3 linked regions of the Cohaesibacter gelatinilyticus genome follow. The protein of the gene in region 2 interacts with the protein of the main gene of each other region in a pairwise test. Links are inferred from orthologs where the notes say so. Each region holds a gene or a part of one and is shown on either strand. Other genes may lie near its edges. The genes, in order: CRO57_RS07200, ybgC and secA.

What was found.
Region 1: the proteins of ybgC (region 2) and CRO57_RS07200 interact in binary tests that used the Escherichia coli proteins (3 or more experiments, as listed by UniProt). The link is inferred for Cohaesibacter gelatinilyticus from one-to-one orthologs.
Region 3: the proteins of ybgC (region 2) and secA interact in binary tests that used the Escherichia coli proteins (3 or more experiments, as listed by UniProt). The link is inferred for Cohaesibacter gelatinilyticus from one-to-one orthologs.

Annotation. Positions count from the first base shown.
Region 1 is NZ_OBEL01000001.1:1,624,666-1,629,941, forward strand. The notes cover bases 1,434-4,391. They hold CRO57_RS07200 (acyl carrier protein), read right to left. Parts: upstream 3,052-4,391; coding sequence 2,815-3,051; downstream 1,434-2,814. Other genes in these bases: fabF (beta-ketoacyl-ACP synthase II), read right to left, coding at 1,434-2,517; fabG (3-oxoacyl-[acyl-carrier-protein] reductase), read right to left, coding at 3,398-4,138; fabD (ACP S-malonyltransferase), read right to left, coding at 4,262-4,391. In the rest of the region: endolytic transglycosylase MltG, read right to left, coding at 1-1,035; more of fabF, read right to left, coding at 1,255-1,433; more of fabD, read right to left, coding at 4,392-5,203. UniProt on the Escherichia coli protein: Carrier of the growing fatty acid chain in fatty acid biosynthesis.
Region 2 is NZ_OBEL01000006.1:306,863-312,180, reverse strand. What follows is about bases 711-3,710. They hold ybgC (tol-pal system-associated acyl-CoA thioesterase), read left to right. Parts: upstream 711-1,976; coding sequence 1,977-2,444; downstream 2,445-3,710. Other genes in these bases: tolR (protein TolR), read left to right, coding at 3,565-3,710; tolQ (protein TolQ), read left to right, coding at 2,851-3,561; ruvB (Holliday junction branch migration DNA helicase RuvB), read left to right, coding at 932-1,987; ruvA (Holliday junction branch migration protein RuvA), read left to right, coding at 711-935. Outside these bases: crossover junction endodeoxyribonuclease RuvC, read left to right, coding at 1-197; more of ruvA, read left to right, coding at 318-710; more of tolR, read left to right, coding at 3,711-4,017; CRO57_RS20980 (cell envelope biogenesis protein TolA), read left to right, coding at 4,024-4,965; Tol-Pal system beta propeller repeat protein TolB, read left to right, coding at 5,064-5,318.
Region 3 is NZ_OBEL01000005.1:381,758-387,337, forward strand. The notes cover bases 1,216-4,477. They hold secA (preprotein translocase subunit SecA), read right to left. Parts: upstream 4,092-4,477; coding sequence 1,416-4,091; downstream 1,216-1,415. Other genes in these bases: CRO57_RS19415 (SLC13 family permease), read right to left, coding at 1,216-1,251; CRO57_RS25200 (foldase protein PrsA), read left to right, coding at 4,350-4,477. Also shown: more of CRO57_RS19415, read right to left, coding at 1-1,215; more of CRO57_RS25200, read left to right, coding at 4,478-5,171; bifunctional glutamate N-acetyltransferase/amino-acid acetyltransferase ArgJ, read left to right, coding at 5,323-5,580. UniProt on the Escherichia coli protein: Required for protein export, interacts with the SecYEG preprotein conducting channel.

The sequences.
Region 1 (5,276 bases), on a different replicon or contig from region 2:
CGGACGCCCCTTGGGCTTACCCTGTCCTTTGAAAATGCCATAGATCACAGTAGGATCCGATTGCAGTTTCATACCTTTCATCAAACGATTGACAAAAACACCGGCAACACGGGTGCGCTCACTCGCCTGTCCGGTCTCTTTCTCAACAATAGAAGCCAAAGTCACCATCTCTTCCTTGTTCGCCAAGGGAAGATCAGAAACACGGCGTTTCCAAATCTCATCAACCGCACGATTTCGCTCTGCTACCATGCGCTTAACAATCTCCGCACGACTCGTACCACGAGAAAATTTATAGGTCTCTGGAAGCAAAGCTCCCTCAGCAGGCATCGCTGGCATATCACCAACCAGAATCTTGTGAGCTTCAATCACTTTCATGGTCTGATAAGTGGTATAGCCTTCGGGAATGGTGAGCGAATGTAGAATAGACTTTCCAGAGGTCAGAATATTCATAACCTCACGCATGGAAAGACCAGGACGGAACAGATATTCCCCGGCTTTCAACGCTCCATCTTTCTTGTAAAGGGTCACCCCATACTCAAAGATATATTTGTTGGAAATGACATTCTGTTGCTCAAGAATACCGGCAATTGTACCCAGACCGGTACCACGGCTCACCAGAATGGTACGCTCCTTCACCAGCGGTCCTGCTTCATCAAAGCTCTGTTTGCCAAAATACAGCAAGCCGGCAATACCAACCACCATAAGCAATACAACAGACAGCATGAAATTCATGAACACCACAACAGGATGGCGTGCTGCTTTGGAGCGACCCGGTGGCGGGGGGGGAGTTTCAGGTTCGATGGCCTGACGCGGACTTTTGGGTGCCTTGAGCATCGGAGAAGGAGCTGTTGAGATCTCAAGAGCCGTTACTTCACGATCTAAATCTGGCTCTGTCGCGCCGTCATCCGGTTTGCTATCAGCGGCACTCTCTATCTCGGAGTCATTCAGATCTTGCTCAGAATTGACACTCACATCATCGTTCTTGTCAGCCAGTTCGTCCTTTATTGACTCACCGTCTTTGGTTTCGTCAGCCATTCTTGCCTCGAAAATGATGGATATCAGAGAAGAAGGATTCAGCCCTCCTATCAATCTGATATCACAATCCCATCCCACTCGCTCAGGACAATTCCTGAAACGAGATCACTTAATCTGTCGTCGCTCTAAAGGCATAACATGGCAAAAAAGAGACTGGCCAGGTTGATCTCATTCGACATATCCCGGTTTCATCTCTTGTGCCGATCTTATTCAAATCTATCAATCAACGGCCTTGAAGATAAGAGAAGCGTTGGTTCCGCCAAACCCAAATGAGTTGGAAAGTGCAACATTGACTTCCTTCTCCTTGGCTTTGTATGGAACCAGATCAATTTTTGTCTCAACCGAAGGATTATCCAGGTTCAACGTTGGTGGAACAATATTGTCACGGATAGCCAGTAACGAGAAGATTGCTTCGGCAGAGCCTGCAGCTCCGAGCAAATGACCAATCGCCGATTTGGTAGAAGACATGGTCAAACGATCAGCACCATCTCCAACCAAACGCTCTACTGCACGAAGTTCTATCTCATCTCCCAAAGGAGTAGAAGTACCGTGCGCATTCACATAATCAATCTCATCCGGTGTAATTCCCGCCCGTTTCAACGCCGCTTTCATGCAACGATAGGCACCGTCACCATCTTCTGAAGGAGCCGTAATATGATGGGCATCTCCTGACAAACCATAGCCAATCACTTCACCATAGATCTTGGCACCACGTGCTTTGGCATGTTCATATTCTTCCAGCACCACGATGCCAGACCCTTCCCCCATAACAAAACCATCTCGATCCTTGTCATATGGGCGAGAAGCTTTCTCCGGTGTGTCATTGAAGTTGGTTGACAAGGCACGACAAGCAGCAAATCCCGCATATGACAGACGGCCAATAGGCGATTCTGTTCCACCCGCAACCATGACGTCGGCATCACCAAATGCAACAAGTCGGGCAGCATCACCAATAGCATGCGCTCCGGTCGAACAGGCAGTGACAACGGAATGGTTGGGACCCTTCAAACCATTACGGATAGAGACATAACCGGAAGCCAGATTGATCAGACGGCCCGGAATAAAGAACGGGCTGATTCTGCGTGGCCCCTTTTCTTTCAGCTCATAGGCACCTTTTTCAATGCCCAATAAACCACCAATGCCGGAGCCGATCAGCACACCCGATGCAGCCTGATCTTCATAGCTTTCGGGTTTCCAGTTGGCATCTGCCAACGCCTCTTCTGCAGCTGCAATCGCATAGAGAATGAAATCATCAATCTTGCGCTGCTCTTTTTTCGGCATGATATCGTCGGGATTGAAGGTACCATTGGACCCATCACCGAATGGCAATTGGCAACCCACGTGACAGGCCAGATCTTCATACTCAAAACCAGTGACAGTTTTTGCGCCGCTCTTGCCTGCCAGAATGTTCGCCCAAGTGGTGTCCACACCATTCCCCAAGGGTGTTACCATTCCCAAACCGGTAACGACAACTCGTCTCATTCTTTTGTCTCCGATGGTCTTACCTGTAATATTCACTCTTTATGGCTGTTGAGCGCACGCTCTTCAAGCCTGCTTTGTCTCAACACAGCCATAAGCTTACTCTGCCAACGAAAATCCGTGGAAAAAGCATCTCATTTGGTCTCTATATTTTTCAGACTCGTTGAAGTCTTGCAAGACCATATCCGGTGCCATTGATCCTGCAGCAGGGTCAAAACACAAAAATCCGGGCAAGGCACACGCCTTACCCGGATTTTTGAATGCTTCGAAACTCACATCAAAGGTGAGTTAACCCAACCATTAGCCAGCAGCTTTGGTCAGGAAGTCAACTGCATTACCAACGGTCTGAATGGTTTCAGCAGCATCATCAGGAATTTCGGTGCCGAACTCTTCTTCAAACGCCATAACCAGCTCAACAGTATCCAGGGAGTCAGCACCCAGATCGTCGATGAAAGAAGCTTCGTTGGTTACTTTGTCAGCATCAACGCCAAGATGTTCGATGACGATTTTTTTTACGCGCTCAGCGATATCGCTCATGTTCTTTCCTCAAATTTTACTTCAGCATCAAAGTTTGGAAAAACGGCTTGCTTTGGCCCGGAGCCGCACCAATCACTTTCCCGATTTCGCATGTCGCCAGCCAGCAACCGGATACGGCCGACTGGCGTTTGACGCGAGTATTTCCAACAAAGACGTCCACCGCCTCTGCCGAACTCGCGCGGTTGTTAACACACTTTCTTGCGCTTGAGAAGATCAGGAATTGCACGGAAAAGCAATCTCCAATCCCATCTCGCGCCTTTTCCTCATCTATTCGATGCCTAACCAGGAGAAATCTACGCAAATTGCACAATTCCGCGCCGGATCAAGACATTCTCCGAACAGATGATCAGATCATTGCCATACCGCCATTCACATGCATGGTCTGACCTGTCACATATGCAGCTTCATTGGAAGCCAGATAGACCGCAGCCGCTGCAATCTCTTCTGGTGTTCCCATACGACCGGCAGGAATGGAGCCATTTATGGCATCTTTCTGTTTGTCGTTCAGCTTGTCTGTCATCGCGGTAGCAATGAAACCCGGCGCAATCGTGTTGGCAGTGATGCCACGATTGGCGACTTCCTGAGCCAGTGATTTGGTCATGCCGATCATGCCAGCTTTGGCAGCGGCATAATTCCCTTGTCCGGGATTACCAGTCACACCAACGATTGAGGTGATGCCAATGATTCGACCATGGCGACGCTTCATCATACCGCGCAAAGCTGCCCGAGACAGGCGCATAGCAGAGCTCAAGTTCACATTGATCACCTGATCCCAATCTTCATCTTTCATCCGCATGAACAAACCATCACGGGTGATGCCGGCATTGTTGACCAGAATATCCAGCTGCCCCATAGCTTCTTCAGCCTGACCAACAAGACCTGCAACAGACTCAGGATCGGACAAGTTGGCAGGCGTTATATGAACACGCTCACCGCCAAGCTTTTCTGCGACAGCTTCCAGCACTTCAACACGGGTACCAGACAGAGCCACAGTTGCGCCCTGTGCATGCAATGCAGCAGCAATGGCTTCGCCGATACCACCAGATGCACCGGTCACAAGTGCTGTTTTACCACTCAGATCAAACATAAAAGATCTCCTCATTTCCCCGTTCACGGGGAGATATCAGCGTTGCTTTCAATGTGACATGAGCCAGATCAATAGCTCATCATCTTCAAAAGCCGCACTTTAAATCCGTCTCAATATATGTGCTTAAGCCAGCTTTTCCATAGCAGAATCAATATCACCAGGTTCGCCAACATTGACGGTAGCAACACCTTTGGCGATACGACGAGCCAAACCTGTCAGGACTTTGCCGGTGCCGACTTCAAACAGGCAATCGACACCATTCCCCACCAGCCACGCAACAGATTCGGACCAGCGAACCATACCAGTCACCTGTTCGACCAGATGCGTATGAATGGCTTCCGGATCGTCTACCGGGCTGGCCAATACATTGGCAACCAATGGCACAACTGGTTTATTGATGCTTACGCCAGCCAGCGCCTCTGCCATTACATCAGCAGCTGGTGCCATCAAGGCACAATGGAAAGGCGCGGATACAGGGAGAAGCAATGCACGCTTTGCGCCTTTTTCCTTGGCAATATCGGCAGCACGCTCAATTGCGGCCTTTGCACCCGAAATCACAACCTGACCGGTCGCATTATCATTGGCAACCTGACAAACCTGCCCTTCCGCAGCAGCTTCAGCCACTTCGCCAACCTGCTCGATGGTCAGTCCCAGCACCGCAGCCATGGCACCTTCACCTACTGGCACAGCGCTTTGCATGGCATCGCCGCGGGTACGCAGCAAGCGAGCAGTATCAGACAGGCTCAAAGCGCCGGAAGCCGCAAGAGCAGAATATTCACCAAGAGAGTGGCCAGCGACAAACGAGACCTTGTCCGCAAGAACCAGACCTTTTTCTTCCAGAACACGAAACGCTGCAATGGAAGCAGCCATCAAAGCTGGCTGAGCATTACGGGTCAGTGTCAGATCTTCGATCGGACCATTCCACATAATGTCGGACAATTTCTCGCCCAGAGCATCATCCACTTCTTCATAGACAGCCCGCGCCACAGCGAATTCATCAGCCAACGCTTTACCCATGCCTACGGCCTGGCTTCCCTGCCCAGGGAATGTGAATGCAATACTCATATGTTCCATCCTTGCCTTAATCAGCTATTGCCCAGCAAATAGTTTTCAAGTGTATTCATATCAAGGCCCCAGT
Region 2 (5,318 bases):
CGGTGGCAGAATATGCTCCCAACGCGGTGAAGAAGACTGTGGTTGGTGTGGGTCATGCCGACAAGAACCAGGTCCAGACCATGGTGAAAATGCTTCTGCCCAAGGCGACGTTCGATAGCGAAGATGCCGCGGATGCTCTGGCGATTGCCATTTGCCACGCGCATCAGCGCAAGGCAAACAAGCTGAAATTTGCATAGAGCGTGCCCCCGAAAAGTTGCAGCACTTTTCGGATGAGGGCTCGCTGAAGAATGGAAATCAAACCAACTCCAATGACGTAGAAATCGTAAGAATTGGTTTGATTATCAGGAGAGACAGACATGATTGGCAAGCTCAAAGGCCTGATTGATGAATATGCAGACAGCTATGTGCTCGTGGACGTGAATGGCGTCTGCTATGAAGTGCATTGCTCCAACCAGACCTTGCAGGCTTTGCCATCCGTTGGAGAAGCGGCCAGTGTGCTGATTGAAATGCATGTCCGTGAAGATCAGCTGAAGATGTTTGGATTTGCCACCGCTTTGGAGCGTGACTGGTTCCGGCTGCTGACCACAGTGCAGGGTGTGGGGCAGAAAGTGGCGTTGGCGATCCTATCCACATTGAAGATTTCCGAGCTTCAGTCTGCCATTGCCCTACAGGACAAGGCGATGGTGGCGCGTACTCCGGGTGTGGGGCCAAAGGTCGCGCAGCGCATTGTCACTGAATTGAAAGACAAGACGCCGAGCTTGGCGGCGGTTGATAGTGCGGTTTCTGATTTGCAAGCCGATATGGATCAAGCGGCTGCACCAAAAGCGATGGCTGAAGCTGTATCTGCGCTGACCAATCTGGGCTATAGTTCTGTTCAGGCCAGCGCAGCAGTTGCCACCATCATCAAACGTGAAGGCGATGGTACCGGTACTGCGACCTTGATCCGTCTGGCGTTGAAGGAGCTTAGTCAATGATTGAAGATGCGGAGCGTCTTGTTTCTTCTTCCGGTGAGAAAGAAGAGATGGATCGGGCGTTGCGCCCGCAGATGCTGGACGACTTTGTAGGCCAGGCGCAAGCGCGGGCCAACCTCTCCATCTTCATTGAAGCTGCTCGCTCCCGTAAGGAAGCATTGGATCATGTGTTGTTCGTGGGACCTCCGGGCCTCGGTAAGACAACACTTGCGCAGATTGTCTCGCGCGAGTTGGGGGTGAATTTCAAATCCACCTCCGGTCCCGTGATTGCCAAGGCTGGTGATCTGGCGGCGCTATTGACCAATTTGGAAGAGAATGATGTCCTCTTCATTGACGAAATCCATCGTTTGAACCCGGCGGTTGAGGAAATTCTCTATCCTGCTATGGAAGACTTTCAGCTCGATCTGATCATTGGTGAGGGACCAGCTGCTCGTTCGGTGAAGATTGATCTGGCAAAATTCACACTAGTTGCTGCGACGACGCGTCTTGGTCTTTTGACCACGCCACTGCGGGATCGCTTTGGTATTCCGGTGCGGTTGCAATTCTACACTGTTGAAGAGCTGGAATATATCGTCACCCGTGGTGCACGCTTGATGGGTGTGACGATCACAAAGGACGGTGCGATTGAGATCGCCCGCCGTTCTCGTGGTACGCCGCGTATTGCTGGTCGCCTTTTGCGCCGTGTGCGCGATGTGGCCATTGTGCAGGCTGGTGGCGAAATTTCTCGAGAGCTTGCTGATCGTGCGCTGCAGATGCTGGAAGTCGATAATGAGGGATTGGATGCGTTGGATCGACGCTATCTCAATTTGATTGCCACGTCCTTCGGTGGCGGACCGGTTGGTATCGAGACCATTGCTGCTGCTCTCTCGGAGCCACGCGATGCCATCGAAGAGATCATCGAACCATATCTCATTCAGCAGGGTTTCATTCAGCGTACGCCTCGCGGGCGATTGCTGGCTGCCAAGGCCTTTGCCCATTTGGGACTGGCGGTTCCGGATAATGGCAAAGGTGCGCCACAAATGGGATTGTTTGCCGAAGGGATTGATGATGCCTGATCAAAATGCTGGCCCATGGCCGGATTTGGCGGGCCGCAAGACCGAGTTTGGTCATGTTCTGCCGGTACGGGTCTATTATGAAGATACCGATTTTTCCGGCATCGTCTATCACGCCTCCTTTCTTCGTTTCATCGAGCGTGGGCGTTCCGACTATATTCGCATGCTTGGTATTCATCATCACGAACTGGATGAAGGCAGCGAAGATGAACGTGTTGCCTTTGCCGTGCGGCATATGGAGATTGATTATCTCAAACCCGCTCGCATTGATGATCTGCTTGAAGTGGAGACACGGGTTTCTGCCATCAAAGGCGCTCGCATGATCCTTGATCAACGGGTGATGTGTGCGGGTGAGACGCTGTTCACTGCCATGGTGACCGTGGTGGTGATCTCCCGCGATGGTCGTCCGCGACGTATGCCCGCACAATTGAAGGCTGCTTTTGAAGCCGATCAGAGCTGAATTTTCGCCTCATTGCTCATTACAAGCTTTTTGCGAAGCGCCAATTTTTAAAACTCGATCCCTCACGGCGACTCCGATCATTTGAATATGTCCTTTCATATGGGTTCAAGGACATATTCAATTGCCGGGCCTGTGGGGGCGCGCCGGATAGCCGGCGGAGCGCTCAAGACGCTCTCAAAGCCTTTTTCTCACTGCAATTTGATAGGCAAAACGCTTTGGATGAACGCCCTGTTAAGGCTTCATTAACCATAATAATGCCTTTCTCAAATTATGTGTGATCGCGAATTGTCCTAGTTTCGCCAAATTTCCTCGTCAAAAGCTTTGCGGCTTGAACGGGGTATTTGTCGTGTTGGCACCTACGTAGATCCGTTAAGACGAATTTCCTGGCTGAGAAAGGACACAACACATGGAAAATGAGATAGTTCAGACAGCCCTATCGGCTTCGCATGGCGATCTGTCTCTCATCTCCTTGTTTTTGCAGGCGCATATTGTCGTTAAACTGGTGATGATCGGTTTGATGTTGGCGTCTGTTTGGTCCTGGGCCATCATTATCGACAAGGTTTTGCTCTATTATCGCACCCGTCGGCAGATGGATCGTTTCGAGAAAGTATTCTGGTCCGGGCAGTCCTTGGAAGAGCTGTATCAGACACTTTCCGGTCGCCCGAACCATGCCATGGCGGCTTTGTTCGTGGCTGCGATGCGAGAATGGAAGCGCTCGTTTGAAGGGCAGGCCCGCTCCGTTGCTGGGCTTCCGACCCGGATCGAGAAGGTCCTGGATGTTACCTTGGCGCGCGAAGTGGATCGGCTTGAAAAGCGTTTGCTGTTTCTTGCGACCGTTGGATCTGCCGCTCCGTTCGTTGGTCTGTTCGGCACTGTCTGGGGTATCATGAATTCCTTTCAGGGCATTGCTGCTTCCAAATCGACATCTCTGGCCGTTGTGGCACCAGGTATTGCTGAAGCTTTGTTTGCCACCGCAATTGGTCTGCTTGCCGCTATTCCTGCCGTGATTGCCTATAACAAACTGGCCAGCCTCGCTTCACAGCATGCCTTGCGTCTGGAAGGTTTTGCCGATGAGTTTTCGGCCATTCTGTCTCGTTTGATGGATGAAAGGGGCTAAGCCATGGGCATGGGAACACAGGGAACATCCGGTGGTGGGCGCAGACGCGGTGCGAGACGTGCCATTCGTCATCGTCCGGTCGCCGAGATCAACGTCACGCCCCTGGTTGACGTCATGCTGGTGCTTCTGATCATCTTCATGGTCTCTGCTCCAATGATGACGGTGGGCGTGCCTCTGGATCTACCCGAAAGCTCGGCCAAACCTCTGTCCAGTCAGACCGAGCCTTTGACAGTGTCTGTGCAGGCCGATGGGTCGGTACATGTTCAGGATCAGCCTGTCGAAGTAGATCAACTGGTCCAGACCCTTCTGGGTGTGGCCAAGAATGGTTATGAGGAACGGATCTTCGTTCGTGGCGATACCAACGCCAATTATGGTGCCATCATCAAGGTGATGGGTGCCATGAACCGTGCCGGTTTCAAGAAAATTGGTCTTGTCAGCACTGAGGAGCTTCAGTAACCGCGTATGCGTAATGTCGGCTTCATTGCATCTTCTGTTAGCCATGTGCTGGTTTTGGCATGGGGATTGGTCAGCTTGCCTGCACCAAAGACCCATGACGTGACGCCTCTTGAGATTTTGCCTGTGGACTTGGTGACGCTCGCGGATGTCACTGATGTCAAGAAAGGTGACTCAAAAGGCAAGGTGCAGGACAAGATTCAGGAAGAAGTGAAAAAAGCGCCTGAACCTGTCAAGGAAGAGCCGAAAAAGCCTGCGCCAAAGGTTCAACCCAAGGTGCAGGAAACCGAGGCCAAGCCGAAGTCCGAGCCTACGCCAAAGGTTGAGCCAAAGCCGGAACCAGTGAAGAAAGCCGAGTCTGAGCCTGCACCGGTGAAAAAGGCCGAGCCAAAAGTTGAGCCCAAAGTCATCGAGGAAAAGCCGGAAGCGCCAAAAGCCATTGCGGCTTTGCCAAAAATAAAGCCAAAGCCGCCTAAGAAAAAATCACCACCGAAAAAGGTCGCTCAAAAGCAGCCTGCCAAAAAGAAACGTGATTTTGACGCCAATGCTCTGAAGGCTTTGGTGAACAAAGCCGACGAGGCCGCACCACAAAAGACGTCTTCTGAGGCTAAGAAAGCATCCTTTGGGTCACGCACTGGCAAACAGGCAGCCGCCATGACGCAGAGTGAAATTGATAGCCTGCGAGCCCAGGTCAGTGAGTGCTGGAGCCCGCCTGCTGGAGCGATTGATGCAGGAGAGCTGCGTATTCGCTTGCAGTTCCGTATGGATCGGTCTGGCAATGTGGTTGGCCAGCCGGAAATTCTTGCCGGGCCTCCTGGCAGCTTTGGCTATGCGGCCTCCCGTGCAGCGGTCCGTGCAGTGATGCGTTGTGCTCCTTATCAATTGCCCGCTGATAAATATGACCTTTGGAAAGACACAATTTTGAATTTTGATCCGTCTGACATGTTCTGATCTAATATTGGAAATGTGGCTGGAGATTTTGGAAATACGCTCAATTGGTATTCTGGCGAATTGAGACACAGTTTGAGAGACAGACAAGGAAGAGCGAAATGCGAAAAATCACATCACGATGGAGCGCTGGTTTGAGCCGCCTTGTTCAACGAAGCCTGTCTATGGCTCTTGCCCTCATGGCGCTGGTGGCTTTTGCTTCACCCGGTCACGCCTTGATTGAGATCGACATCCGTCAGGGTAATATTCAGCCGATGCCGATTGCAATCCCGAGCTTTTCCGGTGTGCCGCAAGGCGCGCAAATTGCACAAGTCGTGGAAGCGGATCTGAAACGATCCGGTCTTTTTGCTCCGCTG
Region 3 (5,580 bases), on a different replicon or contig from region 2:
CAGATTAAGACTTGCCGCCAGAATGGCGAGAGCGAAGAGGCCTGCTGCCAAACCTGCGCGGCCATGCTGAGTGAGGGTCAGGCCACGACTTGCCAAGGGCAGGCAGCCGAGCCATTTCACCACATCACTCATCTGACCGGAGCGGCCAAGCAATAGCAGAACATCGCCTGGTTGGATCTTTTCTTTTCTGACGCGCTGATAAACGCGTTTGCCTTGTCTTGCTATTCCAAGCAAGGTGACATTCTTGCGGCTGAGAAGGCGCAATTCCATGGCTGCGCGACCTGCAATACGAGCATCATCCGGTACAACGCATTCCACCAGCTTCATGCCTTTCCCAGCGGCTGCGGTCTCGGTTTTCTTTTGCTGATAGCCAAGTTTGCCGGCACCGACGAACTTGTCGATGGCATCAGGTGTCGCTTCCAGAACCAGAATGTCATTGGCGCGAAGCTCGGTCAGACGACCATTGCCAGCAAGCCGGCGACCATTGCGAATGATGCCGAGGATGGCGATGTCATGTTCCTCGGCCAATGGGTCCAGCTCTTCCACCCTCTGGCCATTGGCAGGGCTATCCTCCTGAACAACGACCTCTGCGATATATTTGCCGATATCAAACAGGGCTTCAGTCTCGTCCCGACGATTATTAGCATTGGGAATTAATCGCCAGCCAACAAGCGCGATGAAAGCAATGCCGACGATGGAGGACACCAGACCAACCGGTGCAAAATCAAACATGGCAAATGGCTCGCCAAGAGATTTTTCGCGAAAGGCTGCAATGATGATGTTAGGTGGCGTTCCGATCAGTGTGATCATGCCGCCTAGAATGGTGGCAAAGGCCAATGGCATCAGGGTCAGGGATGGGCTACGTTTGGATTTTTGTGCTGCCTGAATATCGACGGGCATGAGAAGTGCCAGAGCAGCGACATTATTCATGATGGCGGACATCAATCCACCAGCAGCGCCGATAATGGTGACATGACTTTGAACCGAGCGATCCTTGTCGACCACTAGAGATGTTATTTTCTCCACCGCGCCGGATAGAACCAGTCCGCGAGAAATGATGAGCACCAGTGCCACAATGATGGTCGCGGGATGTGCGAAGCCGGAGAAAGCCTGATCCTTTGGAACAAGCCCTGTCATGATGGCAATGATCAACGCGCCAAATGCCACCAGATCATAGCGAATGCGCCCCCAGAGCAACATCGCAAAAACAACACCAAAGAGCGAGAAAAGGGCTATCTGATCGGGGGTCATGGAACTCTCTTATCAACTCGGCACAAAAATCAAAAAATAGAAGTTGTAGATTAACGTAAGCTGAAGAGTGAGTGTTGGCTAGGCCTGCTTTTGATGCGAGTGGACATAAAAAAGCCCCAGCTGATACGGATCAGCCGGGGCTTCGGAATTCGCGATGTTGCAGCTTAGCTCAGACGGCCGTGGCAATGCTTGAACTTTTTGCCAGAGCCACATGGGCAAGGTGCATTGCGTGGAACTTTGCCCATCATCTCGGCTACTGCTGCCTCGTCCTCTTCGGCGATTTCGTTTTCGCCGGTCAGAGGATTCAGGTGCTGCTCGTGCATTTCTGGTAGTTCCTGCTCGGGGAAAGCTTCCTCATCGGCACGCAACACAACATGGGCCAATTGCTGGGTAACCATTTTGCGCAGATTGCTCAGAAGTGCTTGGAACAACTCGAAGCTCTCGGTCTTGTATTCCTGCAGCGGGTCACGCTGACCATAGCCACGGAAGCCAATCACGTTGCGCAAGTGATCAAGAGCAACCAGATGCTCGCGCCACAGATGATCAAGGGTTTGTAGCAGAACGGATTTTTCGACCTGACGCATGATGTCCGGTGTGAAGTTGGCAGCTTTGGAAGCAGCCAGCTCATCGGCGGCTTTTTTCAGGCGTTCGATGATTTCCTCATCGGCAATACCTTCTTCCTTGGCCCAGTCTTTCACAGGAACATCAAGGTTCAGAATATCTTGGACTTCATCATGCAGACCATCTACATCCCATTGTTCAGCATAGGCTTTTTCCGGGATATGCTGGGAGACGATGTCTTCGATGATCTCGTGGCGCATGTCGGCCACGACTTCTACAATGCCTTCATCCTTCATCAGATCGATACGTTGATCGAAGATCACCTTACGCTGATCATTCATCACGTCATCGAATTTCAGAAGGTTCTTACGAATGTCGAAGTTACGCGCTTCGACCTTCTTCTGAGCTTTCTCCAGTGCCTTGTTGATCCAAGGGTGGATGATGGCCTCGCCTTCTTTCAGGCCAAGCTTTTGCAGCATGCCATCCATCTTGTCGGATCCGAAGATGCGCATCAGGTCATCTTCCAGTGACAGGAAGAATTTGGAATGCCCAGGATCACCCTGACGACCGGAACGACCACGTAGCTGGTTATCGATACGGCGGCTTTCGTGGCGCTCGGTACCAATCACATATAGGCCGCCGGCTTCCAGTGCCTTTTGTTTTTTTGTTTCGATATCAGCTTTGATCTCATCGATCTTCTTCTCGCGCTCTTCACCTTCGATCTCCGCTGGAATTTCTTCGGCGATACGCATGTCGAGGTTACCACCAAGCTGAATATCGGTACCACGGCCCGCCATGTTGGTGGCGATGGTGATGGCGCCAGGAGCACCAGCTTGGGCGACAATCGCAGCTTCCTGTTCATGGAAGCGGGCGTTCAGGACCTGATGGTCCAGCTTTGCATTTTTCAGCAGGCCAGACAATTCTTCAGAGCGCTCGATTGAGGTTGTGCCGACAAGAGCTGGCTGGCCACGTTCGATACAATCACGGATCAGCTCGACGAGTGCCAGGTCTTTTTCGCGGGTTGTGCGATAAACCTCATCATCATCATCCAGACGTTGAACGGCCAGATTGGTAGGCACTTCCACAACTTCAAGGCTGTAGATGTCCATCAATTCCTCGGCCTCGGTCTGAGCGGTGCCGGTCATGCCGGACAGCTTGTCATAGAGGCGGAAATAATTCTGGAAGGTCACGGATGCCAGAGTCTGGTTTTCTGGCTGGATTGGCTGGCCTTCCTTGGCTTCCAATGCCTGATGCAGACCTTCGGAATAGCGACGACCTTCCATCATGCGGCCAGTGAATTCGTCGATGATGACGACCTGTCCGGATTTGACGATGTAATCCTTGTCACGCACAAACAATTTGTGTGCGCGCAGACCCTGATTGAGATGGTGAACTATGGTGACATTCTCGATGTCATAGAGCGAATTGCCCTGAAGCATATCTGCTTCTTTCAGCAGATTTTCCAAAAATTCCGTGCCTTCTTCGGTGAAGGTAGCGGATTTGGACTTCTCATCGATCTCGTAATGGCTCTCTTCGAGCTTCGGGATGAAAGCGTCTATGGTGTTATACATCTCTGATCGGTCATCCAATGGACCGGAGATGATCAGAGGGGTACGGGCTTCATCGACCAGAATGGAATCGACCTCATCGACGATGGCGAAATGATGACCACGCTGAACCATCTGGTCCAGATCATATTTCATGTTATCACGAAGATAGTCGAAGCCATATTCATTGTTTGTGCCGTAGGTGATGTCGGCTTCATAGGCTGCCTTGCGCTCATCATCCTCAATGCCGTGAATGATGATGCCGGTGGTCATGCCCAGGAAACCATAGACCTGGCTCATCCATTCGCCATCGCGCTTGGCCAAATAGTCGTTGACGGTCACCACATGCACGCCTTTGCCCGGCAATGCATTGAGGTAAGCGGCCAGAGTTGCGACCAGGGTTTTGCCCTCACCGGTACGCATTTCGGAAATGGCACCATCATTCAGCACCATGCCCCCCATGAGCTGCACATCATAATGGCGCTGACCAAGGGTTCGTTTGGCGGCTTCACGGACGGTTGCAAAAGCGGGGACAAGGAGGCTTTCCAGTTTGATACCATCCGCCAATTGCTGGCGAAACTCGGCTGTCTTGTTGCGCAATTCTTCGTCAGAGAGTTTTGAATATTCTTCTTCCAGAGCATTGATGGCAGCAACCTTTGGGCGATAGCCCTTGATGCGGCGATCGTTTGCCGTGCCAAAAAGTTTCCGAGCGATGGCTCCAAGACCGACCATTGAGAGGGTCCTTCCTTCAAGATACTGCCGCAATTGTCTGCAACAGATGTGTATATGCAATTAGCGCAAGACTAGCCGGAATAAATCTTCTCGTCCCGGTCTGTTCTGTGACTGTCAACAGGTCTGGCAACAAACTATTGGCCTGACAGATAAGATTGGGTTCCAGCCTTGTCAACGTCCAGAAAAGCAACTAGGTGAGCTATAGTGTCAGTTTTTAGAGATTTTTCGCGCGAAAGTGAACAAACATAGGAAAATAAGATGGTTCGAACCTTTATCTCCCGCTCCTTGATCGTAGCGACCACAAGTCTGGTTCTGCTCGGTAGCGGTGTAGCAATTGCCCAGGACAGCACAAAAGACAGCGTGGTTGCATCGGTGAATGGACGTGATATCACCACCACGGAACTGGGTTTCATTGCTCAGGAACTGGGCGGCCGTCTGGGGCGGATGACCCCTGATCAGCGCAAGGAAGCGCTGATGACAATCCTGATTGATCTGGAACTGGTTGCTGAAGAAGCTGAAAAGCAGAAGTTGCAGGAAGGTGATTTGTTCAAGAGGCAAATGGTATTTCTGAAAAATCGCGCGTTGCGTAACGAATTTTTCCGCGTCAATGTCGATGAGAAAATCACGGACGCAGAGTTGAAAGCTTTCTATGACAAGGAAGTTGGCACCAAGGCCGCTGAGAAAGAAGTCAAGGCTCGTCACATTCTGGTGAAGGAAGAAAAAGAAGCTCTTGATGTGATCAAGGAGCTGGATGGTGGCGCTGACTTTGCCGAGCTGGCCAAGAAAAAATCTACCGGCCCTTCCGGTCCTCGCGGTGGAGATCTCGGTTATTTTGGTCAGGGTCAGATGGTTCCTGCTTTCGAAGCGGCAGCTTTCTCTTTGGAAAAAGGCAAATATACCAAGACGCCGGTCAAGACCCAATTTGGCTATCATGTCGTTCTGGTTGAAGACGCTCGTGACAAGCCAAAGCCTGCTTTTGATGAAGTAAAAGGTAACATCCGTCGCGTGCTGGCTGAGCAGAAATTCTCTGAAATCCTGAATGGTTTGAAAGCCAAAGCCAAGATTGACGTGAAAAAGTAGGCATTTCCCGAACTTGGGTTCGTAAAAAAGGACTGCTTTTTTGATAAGTGGGCTTTTCCTGCTTGAGAAGAGAGGCTAAATCATAGCCTCTCTTTTTTATTTTGGGCCTTGTGATATGCCGATTGGGCCCACTGCTTTAAGGACCATTGCCATGGATCTGCAACCTTCTCCGTTTGCACCAACTGAATTGCCACAGATGGATGCTCTGGATGGTTTTCGCCCAATGACTGCAGCCATGGGGATGAAATATCAGGGCCGGGATGATTTGCTGGTCGTCGAAATGACAAAGGGCACCAGTGTGGCAGGCGTTTATACCAAATCCAAATGCTGCTCGGCTCCCGTTGATTGGTGCAAGGAGCATCAGGGCAATGGCTCTGCTCGGATGCTGGTGGTCAACGCTGGCAATGCC